3 regions of the Blastococcus sp. SYSU D01042 genome follow, and region 1 is predicted to be linked to each of the others. Evidence: riboswitches for the same ligand, from Rfam matches in the RefSeq annotation. Region 1 holds a riboswitch; each other region holds the start of a gene.
The links. A riboswitch is a leader RNA that binds a small molecule or an ion and turns the genes downstream of it on or off. The one in region 1 is predicted to bind cyclic di-AMP.

Region 1 (4,200 bases):
CGCCGGGCGGCCGTCCGGGTCGGCCGCCGAGCTGGCCGGGCTCACGGCGGGCTGGCAGGCGCAGCGCGGGGGCCCGGAGCTGTGGATCGCCGTCGACCAGGAGGGCGGGAGCGTGCAGTCCCTCAAGGGCGCCGGCTTCGACCGGCTGCCGCCCGCGACCGAGCAGGGCGACCTGCCGCCGGACCAGCTGGCCGCGCTGGCCGCCGACCTGGGCGGGCAGCTGAGCAGCGCCGGAGTGAACCTGAACCTGGCCCCGGTGGTCGACGTCGTCCCGGCCGGCACGGAGAGCACCAACGGGCCGATCGGGTACTTCGACCGGCAGTACGGGGCCACCGGCGCGGAGGTGGCGCCCGCGGCGAGCACGATCGCCGACGGGCTGGCCGCGGCCGGCGTCACGCCGACCCTCAAGCACTTCCCGGGGCTGGGCCGGGTGCGCGGCAACACCGACGACACCGCGGACGTCGTCGACGCGGTCACCACCGGAGGCGACGACCAGGTGGGCGCCTTCGCGGCGACCCTGCGGGCCACGACCGCCCGGCCGATGGTCATGATGTCGTCGGCGACCTACGACCTCATCGACCCCGCGCAGCAGGCGGCGTTCTCGCCGGTGGTCGTCGGGGAGCTGCTGCGCGGCACGCTCGGGTTCGCCGGCCCGGTGATCTCCGACGACCTCGGCAACGCCGCCGCGGTGCGGAGCGTGCCGGTCGGCGAGCGTGCGGTGCGCTTCCTGGCCGCCGGCGGCACCCTCGTGCTCACCGTCGCCCCGGACACCTACCCCGCGATGCTGGACGCGGTGCTGGACCGCAGCGAGGAGGACCCGGCGTTCGGCGCGGTCGTCGACGCCGCCGTCCGCACCGCGCTGCTGGCCAAGGCCGAGGCCGGCCTGCTCGACTGACCCCGGAACGCACGAGATCTGCACTCTCGGGGCCATCAGCTGCCTGACGGCCCCGAGTGTGCAGATCTCGTGGAGTGGTGCGGGTGGAGCTGTGGTGCGGTGGAGCTGCGGGGCTCAGTACCAGCCCTTGGCCTGGGAGTGCGACCAGGCGCCGCACGGCGAGCCGAACCGCTTCTGGATGTAGATGAGCCCGGCGTCGATCTGGCGGTAGCCGTCGGAGGTCTTGGCGATCCCCGTGCCGGCCCAGGTGCTGTCCAGGAACTGGGCGATGCCGTACGCGGTGCTGCTCGGGTTCTGCGCGTTGGGGTTCCAGCCGCTCTCCTTGCCCCAGAGCTTCTCGAGGCAGGAGAACTCGGAGCTGTTGCCGCCGAGCTTCTGCAGCGCGTAGCTCTGGTAGGAGCCCGACGGCGCCGCAGCGGGAGCGGCCGCGGCCCGGCTGGGCGCCTGGGTCCGCGGCGCAGCGGCGGCGCGCGCGGCCTCCGCCGCACGCGCGGCCTCGGCGGCGCGCGCGGCCTCGGCGGCACGCGCGGCCTCGGCGGCCCGGGCGGCCTCCTCGGCGGCCTTGCGGGCGGCCTCCTCGGCGGCGATCCGGGCGGCCTCCTCGGCGGCGCGGCGGTCGTGCTCGGCCTGCTCGGCGGCCAGCTGGGCCAGCTCGGCCGCGGTCTGGTCGGCGTCGCGGGCGCTGCGGCTGGCGGCCAGCTGCTGCAGCGGGGCGACGGCGTCGTCCGCGGCCGGCTCGTCGGTGGTGATGCCCAGCTGCTGGGCGACGCTCATGGACTCGGTCTGCGCGACGGCCTGGGCCTCGGGCTCACCGGTCGAGAGGACGCCGACCATGACGGCGCCGGCGGTCGCCACGCCGAGGAGGGCGGCGGACCGGCGGGCACCCAGCGGCGGACGGTTGCGGAGGCGTGCGTTCACGGTGGTGCGGAGGTTCATGGGGAGGGTGTGCTCCGGGTGTCAGGGCGCAGCAGAGCGACCGCCCTCCGAGGGGCGGCGCGCTCGCCAGCTGTCCAGTTCTTCCGTGAGCCGCCTACCGAGTTAGCTGACGGATTCGGGCGGGAAGCAGCCCTACCCGCCCCGGACTGGAGGTCCGGGGCCGGGATTCACCCCAGTACTGCGGTGGGTCCCCGGCTCGCCCGCAGGGCGATTCGGCGGCGCCCGGCGCGACTCCCCCGGGTGGGGTGCCGCCGACCGGACCGATCCAACGTAACCGGCGTTATCGCCCCGTGACAAACCTCGGACCGGAATTCCTGACGTGACCCGCGTCCCGTTCCGGCGTCCGCCCAGGTCAGGGCAGCCGCCACACCGTCGTCCGGCGGAGGCGGGCCGGCGCGGCGGGGTCGCCCTCGGTGTCCGGGACGTCGTGGACGGCTGCCTCCACGAGCCGGTCGTGGGGCAGGTAGGGCCGGCCGGGGTCGCCGATGAACACCTCGGCGCCGGACGCGCGGGCGGCGTCGAGGAACGGCAGCACCCGCTCGGTCATCGTCCGGTCGTAGCAGACGTCACCGGCCAGGACGACGTCGACGACGGGCGGCGCCTCCCCCAGCAGGTCGCCGGCGGGCTCGATGCCGTCGACGCCGTTGAGCGCCGCGTTCTCCGGGATGGCGGCCAGGCCGAACGGGTCGACCTCGCTGGCGACCACGTGCCGCGCACCGGCCATCACCGCCGCCACCGCGACCAGCCCGCTGCCCGCCCCGAGGTCCAGCACCGTCCGTCCCGCGACGACCTCCGGGTGGTCGAGCACGTAGCGGGCCAGCGCCTGCCCGCCCGGCCATGCAGCGGCCCAGAACGGCGGTTCCTGCTCGGTGCGGCCCTGCTCGACCTCCATCGCCTCCCAGAGGGCGACGACGTCGGAGGCGACGAGCAACCGGAGCTCGGGGACCAGCGAGGGCCGGGCCGCCCGGGTGTGGGCGCGGATGAAGGCGGCGGGGACGGGCACCCCCTCAGTCTCGCGCAGCCGCCGTCCTGCGGGCGGTGATGCCCCGGGCGACCAACCGCCAGTAGGTGCCCGGGCGCAACCGGACGAGCACGTCGGGCACCGTGGCGCTCAGCCCGATCAGCAGCCGTGGGCGGCGCGCCTCGATCGCCGCGACGATCTTCGCGGCCGCCTGCTCGGGCGGCATGCGCAGGAGCTTCGCCATCTGGGCGCGGCCCTCGGCGACCTCCGCGGCGTCCACCCCGGAGCCCAGCCGCGCGCTCTCGGCGATCCGCGTCCGGATGCCGCCGGGGTGCACGACGGTCACCCCGACCCCGTCCTCGGCCAGCTCGTGGCGCAGCGACTCGCTGAAGCCCCGGACGGCGAACTTGCTCGCGGCGTAGGCGGCCTGCCCGGGCGGGGCGAAGATGCCGAAGACGCTCGAGACGTTGACCAGGTGCGACCCGGGGTGCGCCTTGAGGGTGGGCAGCAACGCCGCGGTCAGCCGCACCACCGCGCGGAAGTTGATCGCCAGCACCCAGTCGAACTCCTCCAGGGTGACCTGGTCGAACCGCCCGCCGAGCGCGACGCCGGCGTTGTTCACCAGCAGCGTGGTCCCCGGGTGGTCGGCGGCCAGCGTCGCCCCCAGCGCGTCGGTGGCCGCCTCGTCGGCGAGGTCCACGACATAGGTGTCGACCTCGAGTGGAGGGTGAGCTGCGCGGATGCGGTCGGCGACGACGGCCAGCCGCTCGGCGTCGCGGTCGACCAGCACGAGGGAGCTGCCGCGGTCGGCGAGCTGGACGGCGAGCGCCTCCCCGATGCCGCTGGCGGCACCGGTGACGACCGCGGTCCCGCCGGCGAACTCGTAGGCGCGCATCAGACGGCCACCTGCTCGGTCCGGGCCGGTGCGGCGCTGAAGGCGATGCCCTCGTCCTCGAGCGGGCCGCGACGCATGAGCCGCACGTCCTTGATGTAGTTCTGGTGCAGCCGCCACGGCGTCCGCCTGCCCTGCTTGGGCAGCTGGGCGATGCTGCGCTGCACGTAGCCCGCGGCCAGGTCGAGGAAGGGCAGGTCGGCGCCCTCCGGCGGGGCCAGCGGCGTGGCGACGGCGAGCCCACGCCGGTCCATGTGCTGAAGCAGCCGGCAGACGTAGCGGCTGACCAGGTCGGCCTTGAGCGTCCAGGAGGCGTTCGTGTAGCCGATGACCATGGAGAAGTTCGGGACGCCCGAGAGCATCATGCCCTTGTAGGAGACCGTCTCCGGCACGTCGACCGGCTCGCCGTCGAGGCTCAGCTGCATGCCGCCCATGGCCAGGAGGTTCAGACCGGTCGCGCTGACGACCACGTCGGCGTCGAGGTGCTGACCCGACGCCAGCTCGATGCCGGTCTCG
Region 2 (4,200 bases), on a different contig from region 1:
CGCCCCCTCGTACGAGGCCGAGTACTCGATGGCGAACCAGTTCCCGTCCGCGCAGAGGCGACCCGGCGGGTCCGGCGGCGCTGCGACCGCCGGTCCTGCCATGGCCACCACCGACACCGCGGCGCCGCAGAGCACCGCCAGGGTCGACCGTCGTCGTCCTGTCATTGCTTCCCTTCCGGGGTCCACATCCAGTCGGCGGCGGACGGTACTGGCCGCATTCGGGCGGCGACAAGGTGTTCCCGCGCCGCTCGACGTGCTGCCCGGACGAGGTCGGAAGCCCTTGTCGCAGGCGGTGCGGAGCCGGTAGGAATCGCCGGTTGAGCCCGCGGTCAGCGGCCCGCCGGCCAACGTTGCGGTTCTGCATCACGGGTCGGTCCAGGCCGTGGCTTGCGGTGGAACTCGGCCGACTCACACGTGCGGAGGGCCGACGTCCCGCAGACGACCACGCCGGCTCGTGCCGGCGCTGCCCGCTGCCGTGCTCGCCCTCCTGACCGCGTGCAGCGGCGGGGCCGGCGCCGACGTGGACGCGACGGAGGTCCCCGCCCCACCGGCGGACTTCGCGGCGACCGCGGAGGTCGACCGGGTGCTCCAGGTGGTCGCCGGCACCGGCGGCGCGGCGTGGATCCTCACCGAGGAGGACGGCGCTGCCGCGGTCCACCGGTTCGACCCCACTGAGGAGCTCACCGAGGTCACGCGGCCGACGGGCCAGGGGCACCAGATCGCGGCCCACGGCGACGGCGTCGTCGTCACCCGCCGGGCCGGCGCCGCCGAGGAGTGCGAGGAGACGGCGGTCGAGGCCCTGGTGGTCGACGCCGCGGGAGGGACGGTCGCCGAGGCGGGGCCCGCCCCGGTGTGGTCCGCCTCCTCCGGCTGGGTGGAGAAGGGGCCGTACCGCAGGTACCCGACCTGGCCACGGCCCCCGAGCCCACGGCGCGGGGATCGGCGGGCCAGCTGTTCGTCCTCGAGGGCGCCGGCGTGGTCCGTCGCTGGTGCGCCGGACCCGACGGGCCGATGAGCTCGGAGGTCCTCGAGGTGCCGGCCGACCTCTTCGTGCAGCTCTACGAGCCGCAGGTGTGGCTGACCTTCGACGCGAGCGGTGAGTGGGGCGGGTGGGGCTCGAACCCACGACCCAGGGATTATGAGTCCCATGCTCTGACCGGCTGAGCTACCGCCCCCGAGCTCACAGCCTGCCAGAGAGGCGCGGATCACACCGGCGCCCTCGGCGGCGAAGGCGTGCTGGTCGCGACGGCGAGTCCTCACCCCGGGCGACCGCCGGCACCGTTATCGGGCTGTGACATGGCCGCGATCCGCTTGTAGCGTTCCCTGCGGTCCAGCCGAGCTCCGCCGTCGACACCCGAGGGCCTCGGCCGGACCCCGCCGAACCCGCCGGCCTGATGGCCGGGGGACCGGGGACCCACCGCAGTTCTGGGGTGAGTCCTGCCCGCGCACGGGGACGTGGGGCAGGTAGGGCACCTAACGGCCCGAACCCGTCAGCTAACCCGGTAGGCGGACGTGAGGAACGGAGAACCGTCGCGTTGGCGACCCTGCACCACCGCATCAGCACCACTCCCCGGAGGCGCCGGCTGCGCACCTCCCTCGCCACCGGCGCCGTCCTCGCCGCCGCCCTGATCGCCGCGCCGGCCGCGCTGGCAGCCCCCGCGGACGACGCGCGGGTCGACGAGGCGCAGTCCGCGCACGACGCCGTCGCCGCGGAGATCGCCGCCCTCGGCGCGCGCGTCCAGGAGGCCGAGGACAACCTGCAGCGGATGACCCTCGAGGCCGAGGCGGCGAGCGGGAACGCGCTGGCCGCGCAGGCCGCGCTCGACGCCGCCAACCGGGAGGCCGAGCGCGCCGCCGCCGCCCTCGCGGAGGCGGAGCGGGCGGTCGGCGAGGCCGAGGACGACGTCGCCCAGATCGGGCGGCAGGCCTACATGGGCGGTGGCCAGGAGTCGTCCTTCGGCGACATCCACCTGCTCCTGGAGGCGGAGGGCCCCGCGGAGCTGCTCCAGCAGGCCGCCACGCTCGACGTCCTCGGGGCACAGCGGGCGGAGACGCTGGGCGCCATGGAGATCGTGCGGGTGCAGCAGGCCCGTGCCGAGCGGGATGCCCAGGCCACCGTGGCCGAGCGGGACCGCGCCTCCGCCGCGGCCGCCGAGGCGCACGCCGCCGCGGAGGCCCAGCTGGCCGGCGCGCAGGCCGAGTTCGACACCGTCGCGCTGGAGAAGCTCGGGCTGGCCGAGAAGCTGCGGGCAGCGGAGATCCGACTGCTCGAGATGCAGGGCGCTCGCGACGCTGCCGTGGCCTGGGAGGCCCAGCAGGCGGCCCGCGAGGCGGCCGCCGCTGCCGCGAGCGCCGTCACCACCACCGCCGTGCCCTCCGGCCCGGCCAGCCGTGCCGGGGGCAGCGCCCTCGCCTCGGCCGGCGGGGCCACCGCCCCGACCACGGGCCGGGTCACCTCCTGCTACGGCTCGCGGTGGGGGACGCTGCACGCCGGCGTCGACATCGCCGCGCCGATCGGCACGCCGGTGCACGCTCCCGAGGGCGGCGTCGTGCTCCAGGCCGGCCCCGCCAGCGGCTTCGGCCTCGCCGTCGCGGTGCAGCACCGCGACGGCACGATCACCCTCTACGGCCACGTGAACCAGTTCTTCGTGAGCCCTGGGCAGGTCGTCGCCTCCGGCGAGCAGATCGCCGAGGTCGGCAACCGCGGGCAGTCCACCGGCCCGCACCTGCACTTCGAGGTGCACGAGGGCGGCCTCTACGCCAACCGCACCAACCCGGTGCCGTGGCTCAGCCAGCGCGGCATCTCCCTCGGCGGCTGCTGACCGGCGCATCGGCGCCCGTACCGGATCATGGAGCGGTGCGGGCGCCGGGGGGAGCGGACACCACCTGGCTCCGTGCGGCGCTGCTGGTCCTGCTGCTGGCCGCCGCGGTGGTCCTCGCCCTGACCGTCGAGCTCCCGGACGTCGACCTCGTCCGGGGCCGGCTGCGCGGCGCGGGCCCGGGGGGCTGGGCTGCGCTCGTCGGTGGCGTCGGGCTGGTGCTCATGGCTCCGGTGCCGCGCACCGCCGTCTCGGTGCTGCTCGGCGTGGTCGTCGGCTTCCTCCCAGGGCTCCTGGTGGCGCTGACCGGCGCGCTCCTGGCCGCCGTCCTCAGCTTCGGGCTGGCCCGCGGGCTGGGCCGAACCGCCGTGACCCGGCTCGCGGGCACCCGGCTGGCCCGGCTGGACCGGCTCCTCGTCGACCGCGGCTTCGTCCCGCTGCTGGTCGGCCGGCTGCTCCCGGTGGTCCCGTTCGTCGTGCTCAGCTACGGCGCCGGGCTCACGGCGATGCGGCTGCTGCCGTACGTGGCGGCCACCGCGCTGGGGATCCTCCCGAGCACCGTCGTCCAGGTCGGCGTGGGGGCGACCGCGCCGGCGCTGGTCTCGGGCGCCACGGCGGCGCTCGCCCTGCCGCTGGCCGCGGTGGTCGTCGGCGTCCTCTGGTACCGACGTCGTCGGTCGGGCGTCAGCCCCTCCTGAGCAGCCGCCCCAGCAGCCCCCCGGCGCCGCCCACCGTGCGGGCGGCCAGCTGGAGGATCGGCCCGCCGGGGATCCCCGGCACCTTCTGCACGATCGGCGCGAGCTGGAGCAGGCCGCCGACGTCGTGCACCGTGATCTGCCGCCGGGCCGCGGCGGGCACCGGGTTGATCCGGCCGGACGCCGCCTCGAGCAGCAGCTCGGCCGAGCCCTGGACGGCGGGCCCCTCGTGCGTGCCCGCAGGAACGGCGTGCACCTGCCAGCCGTCGGGGTCGGCGTCGAACGACCAGCCGCCGTCGGGCGTCGCCAGGGTCACCCGGCCGGTGATCCCGCACGAGGTGGCCAGCGCACCGGTCACGTCCACCAGCGCCGCCAGCCCCGACTGCAGCACCGCGGGCGGCGGCGGCTCGGCGCCGCAGGACACGAGGTCCAGCCCGTGCACGGCCAGCTCGTACGCCTGCCCGAGGACGACGCTGAGCAGCGGCAGCCGGCCGACGACCGACACGGTCGGTGCGGTGTCCAGCTCGACCGGCTCCTCGGCCAGGTACCGGGCGGTCGCCTCCCGGTTGCGGTGCAGCGCGGCGAGCACCTCCTCGCGGGTCGCGCCGGCGTGCGCCGCGGTGACCCGGGCGTTGACCGCGTCCGGATCCGGCTGTGCCCCCGTGGCCCCGGTGCGGGCGGAGGCG
Region 3 (4,200 bases), on a different contig from region 1:
AACGAGCGGACGGCGGCCAGCTGGCGCGCCTACGTCGACCAGCTGGCCGCGGCCGGCGTGGTCGCCCCGCCGGCAGCCGCGCTGGGCGACCCGGCGGCGGGCCTGCCCGAGCGCCTGGTGCCGGTGGGGGCGGCCGGTGGCGGCGCCCAGCGCGGCGCAGCGCAGCTGCCGGGCCGGCCCTCGTCGCTGCTCGTGCTGCCCGCGGAGACGCTGGCGGCGGTCAGCGCCGCCATGGAGGCGCTGGGGCTGCCCTACGCGCCCGGGACGGCGGGACCCGAGTCCTGGGGGTGCGGCTCGCTCGTGCAGGCGGTCTACGGGCGGGCCGGCATCCCGCTGCCGGGGGAGCAGGCGGAGCTGTTCGCCGTCACGACGCCGGTCGCCCCCGCCGACGTGCTGCCCGGGGACCTGGTCTTCCTGGGGACGCCGGAGGCGGGGCTCGGCCACGTCGGCCTGGCCCTGGACGCGCGCACCATGCTCGCGGCCGACGCTCGCGCGGGCGCCGTCGTCGTCCGCACGCTGCCCGCCGAACAGGTGCTCGGTGTCGGCCGGCCGGTCCTCGGCCGGCGCCCGCCGGTCGCGGCGCCGGGGCCGGCCGCGGGCGCGCTGCGGGTGGAGTGCGGCAACACCGTCTACCCGCCCAGCTACGACGGCGCGCGGCAGTGGGGCGGCTACCCCAACGGCCTCATCCCGCCCAGCGCCATGTGCGCGCTCGGGACGGGCGGGCACACGCTGCGCTGCGACGCCGCCGCGGCCTACCGCGCGATGTCGGGGGCGTACGCGGCCGCCTTCGGCGGGCCGCTGTGCATCACCGACTCCTACCGCACCTACGCCGGGCAGGTGGAGCTCTACGGCGAGAAGCCGGCGCTGGCCGCCGTCCCGGGCACGAGCAACCACGGGTGGGGGCTCGCGGTGGACCTCTGCGGCGGCATCGAGACCTTCGGGACGCCGCAGTACGCGTGGATGGTCGCCAACGCCGGCCGGTTCGGTTTCCTGCACCCCACGTGGGCCGACCCCGGCAACGGGCGCGAGGAGCCGTGGCACTGGGAGTACGCCGGCACCTGACCGCCGCCCGCGGAATTGTCGGTGGCCGTTCCTACCGTGCGGATGACTCACGGAGGAGAGACATGCTCATCGACTGCGACACCTGCACCGTCCGCGGCACCGGCTGCGGCGACTGCGTCGTCACCGTCCTGCTCGGCGCCCCGCCCGGCTGGGAAGGGGTCGACCCGGTCGTCGTGCCGATGACCGGTCGTCCGCGTCCGGCCGCCCCCGCGGCCGAGGACGTCGTCGTGCCGCCACCGGGTGTGGTGGTGGAGTTCGACGAGGTCGAGCGCCGGGCGGTCCGCGCACTGGCGGAGTACGGCCTGGTGCCCCCGCTGCGGCACCGCGGCCGTCCCGGGGCCGACGGTGGCGGGGCACCCGGCCGGCGCACCGGCTGAGGACCGCGTCACGTGGCCGGGATGACTGCGGAGGGTGCTTCTACCCCTACGCAGCGCCGATGGTCGGGAGGCGCGCGGTGCGCGGAGCGATTCTCGTCACAGGTTTACCTGCTGCCCCGGTTTGTCACGGCAACATCACGAACGTAGGGTCGTCGCGTCCGACCGGGTGGTCGTCGTCCCCCGAGGGACGGCCTCGGCCGGGCACCGCCGAATCGCCGCACGGCGTCCGCAGGGACGTCCGAGGTGAACCGGGGACCCACCGCAGTCCTGGGGTGAGTTCCCCTGCAGGGCCGGTTCGCCGGTGAGCAGGGGATAGGGCCAGTCTTCCCCGCCCGAACCCGTCAGCTAACTCGGTAGGCGGTGACGAGGAAGAAACGGAGAGCCGCCGCTCGTGGCGACCCCTCACGCCCTACCCCCGCATGCCCTCGCACCGTTCCGTCCCGACACCCCGGCCGGCCCCGTCCGCCGGGTGGGCCGCCTCCGGGCCGGCCTGCTGATCGGTGCGACCACCGCGCTGACCTTCACGATGGTCCCCGGCACGGCCTCCGCCGAGCCCGGCACGGCCACCAGCACCGCCGAGGCCGCGCAGATGGTCGCCGACGCCAGCCGGCAGCTGGAGATCGTCAGCGAGCAGCTCAACGAGGCGAAGGTCGAGCTCCAGCGCCAGCAGGCCGCCGTCGACGGCGCCGAGCAGGCCGCCTTCGAGGCCCAGCAGCAGCGCGCCGCCCTCGACGGGCGCATCCGGCAGCTGGCCCGCACCGCCTACACCAGCGGCGGCAGCTCGCTCACCCAGCTCGACGTGCTGCTGACCAGCGACTCGGCCGACGAGTTCGTCTCCCAGCTCGGCACCCTCGACGCGATCGCCGGGCGCACCAACGCCGCGGTCAGCGAGGTCGCCGAGGCCTCGACCCGCGCGGAGGACACCCGCACCGAGGCGCGCGAGGCCCGCGAGCGGGCCGAGCGGGGCGTCGCGGACATCGAGGCGCAGCAGCGCGACCTCGAGGGCAGGATCGCGGACTACCAGCGGCAGTACGACGCCCTCGACGCCGCCCAGCGGGCTGCCCTCGAGCGCGCGGAGGACGAGCAGCCGGTCCGGGCCTCGCGTGCCGAGCGCACCGCCCCGGCGCCCGCTGCCGCCGCTCCCAGCGGTGCCCCCGCGCCCAGCGGTGCCGCGCAGATCGCCGTCGACACCGCCCTCGCGCAGGTGGGTGACCGCTACGTCTGGGGCGCCGGTGGTCCCGACGCCTTCGACTGCTCGGGCCTCACGTCCTACGCCTACGCCGCCGCCGGCGTCTCGCTGCCGCACTCCAGCCGCAGCCAGTCGCAGATGGGCACGCCGGTCTCGCGGGGCGAGCTGCAGCCGGGCGACCTGATCTTCTTCTACAGCCCGGTCAGCCACGTCGGCATGTACATCGGCAACGGCCAGATGGTGCACGCGTCGACGTCGAGCCAGCCGGTCAAGGTCGCCAGCGTGGACTCGATGGGCAGCTACAACAGCGCCCGCCGCATCGCCGGCTGACGCGCACCGCCCACCGACCGAGGGCCGGTGACCTCCTGGGCGGAGGTCACCGGCCCTCGCCGTCGGCGGCCCCGGGGGGCCCCGGACCCCGCCCCTAGGATCGGCGGCGTGGAGCACCTGTGACGCCGCGCCGCGCGGCCCTGCTGGTCGCGGTGGTCCTGCTCACCGCCTTCGCCGTGGTCGTCGCCGTCACCACGCCGTGGGACGTGCTGCCGGAGCCCCCGGGCGGCGCCACCCCCGCGGACCCGACCGCCGGGCTGTCCGCCGAGCAGGTCAGCCGGGCCGAGGCCTTCGCCGCCGCTCTCCGGCCGGCCTCGCTGGCCTCGCTGCTGCTGGGGCTCGCCGTCTCGGCGGTGCTGGGGCTCACCCGGCTGGGGGCACAGCTGGTCCGGACCGCCGGCGCGCCGCTGGGCGGCCGCTGGGCCGGGCAGGTGCTGCTGGGCGTCCTTGCCCTCGCGGTCGTCGGCCGGGTGGCCACGCTGCCGCTGTCGGCCTACGGCGAGGTGGTGCGCCACCGCTACGGGCTGTCCACGCGGAGCTGGGGCCTGTGGGCCCGCGACGTCGTGGTGTCGACGGCGATCGACGCGGCGCTGACCGCGCTCGGCCTGCTGGTCCTCGTCTGGCTCGCCCGCCGGGCGCCACGCGCGTGGTGGGCGCTGGCCGCGGCGGGGGCGACCGTGCTGGTCGTCGTCGGCTCCTTCCTGTGGCCGGTGCTCATCGAGCCCGCGTTCAACTCCTTCGAGCCGATGCCGCCCGGGCAGCTGCGCACCGACCTGCTGGCGCTGGCCGAGGAGAACGGCACCCCGGTGCAGGACGTGCTGGTGTCCGACGCCTCCCGCCGGACGACGGCGCTCAACGCCTACGTGTCCGGCTTCGGGTCGACCCGGCGCATCGTCGTCTACGACACGGTCCTCGACCGGCTCCCCGACGAGCAGATCGAGGCCATCGCCGCCCACGAGCTCGGGCACGTGGCCACCGACGACGTCCTCACCGGGACGCTGCTGGGTGCCCTCGGCGGCGCGGGCGGGGTCGCCCTGCTCGGCTGGGCGCTCACCTCGCCCCGGCTGCTGCGGCGGGCCGGGGCGCAGGGCCCCGGCGACCCGGCCGTGGTGCCGCTGGCCCTGCTGCTGGTCGCGGTCGGCACGCTGGTGGCCACCCCGGTGCAGAACCTGGTCTCGCGCCAGGTCGAGGCCCGGGCCGACGTGCACGCCCTGGACCTGACCCGCGACCCGGAGGCCTTCG

Region 2: linked by a shared signal. The riboswitch ahead of ACI79H_RS05210 (M23 family metallopeptidase) and the one ahead of ACI79H_RS10820 (aggregation-promoting factor C-terminal-like domain-containing protein) in region 1 are both predicted to bind cyclic di-AMP.
Region 3: linked by a shared signal. The riboswitch ahead of ACI79H_RS05780 (NlpC/P60 family protein) and the one ahead of ACI79H_RS10820 (aggregation-promoting factor C-terminal-like domain-containing protein) in region 1 are both predicted to bind cyclic di-AMP.

The regions. Positions count from the first base shown of each region.
Region 1 is NZ_JBJGZM010000004.1:401,297-405,496, forward strand. Features, by position in the region: gene ACI79H_RS10815 (glycoside hydrolase family 3 N-terminal domain-containing protein) at 1-895, shown strand, start outside; gene ACI79H_RS10820 (aggregation-promoting factor C-terminal-like domain-containing protein) at 1,010-1,831, opposite strand; cyclic di-AMP (ydaO/yuaA leader) riboswitch at 1,908-2,059, opposite strand; gene ACI79H_RS10825 (class I SAM-dependent methyltransferase) at 2,184-2,834, opposite strand; gene ACI79H_RS10830 (SDR family NAD(P)-dependent oxidoreductase) at 2,839-3,687, opposite strand; gene ACI79H_RS10835 (flavin-containing monooxygenase) at 3,687-4,200, opposite strand, start outside.
Region 2 is NZ_JBJGZM010000002.1:205,093-209,292, forward strand. Features, by position in the region: gene ACI79H_RS05195 (hypothetical protein) at 1-165, opposite strand, end outside; gene ACI79H_RS05200 (hypothetical protein) at 455-1,015, shown strand; tRNA gene ACI79H_RS05205 (tRNA-Ile) at 1,102-1,175, opposite strand; cyclic di-AMP (ydaO/yuaA leader) riboswitch at 1,366-1,524, shown strand; gene ACI79H_RS05210 (M23 family metallopeptidase) at 1,536-2,822, shown strand; gene ACI79H_RS05215 (TVP38/TMEM64 family protein) at 2,858-3,517, shown strand; gene ACI79H_RS05220 (maleylpyruvate isomerase N-terminal domain-containing protein) at 3,504-4,200, opposite strand, start outside.
Region 3 is NZ_JBJGZM010000002.1:324,405-328,604, forward strand. Features, by position in the region: gene ACI79H_RS05770 (D-alanyl-D-alanine carboxypeptidase family protein) at 1-1,062, shown strand, start outside; gene ACI79H_RS05775 (hypothetical protein) at 1,125-1,439, shown strand; cyclic di-AMP (ydaO/yuaA leader) riboswitch at 1,635-1,814, shown strand; gene ACI79H_RS05780 (NlpC/P60 family protein) at 1,909-2,958, shown strand; gene ACI79H_RS05785 (M48 family metallopeptidase) at 3,078-4,200, shown strand, end outside.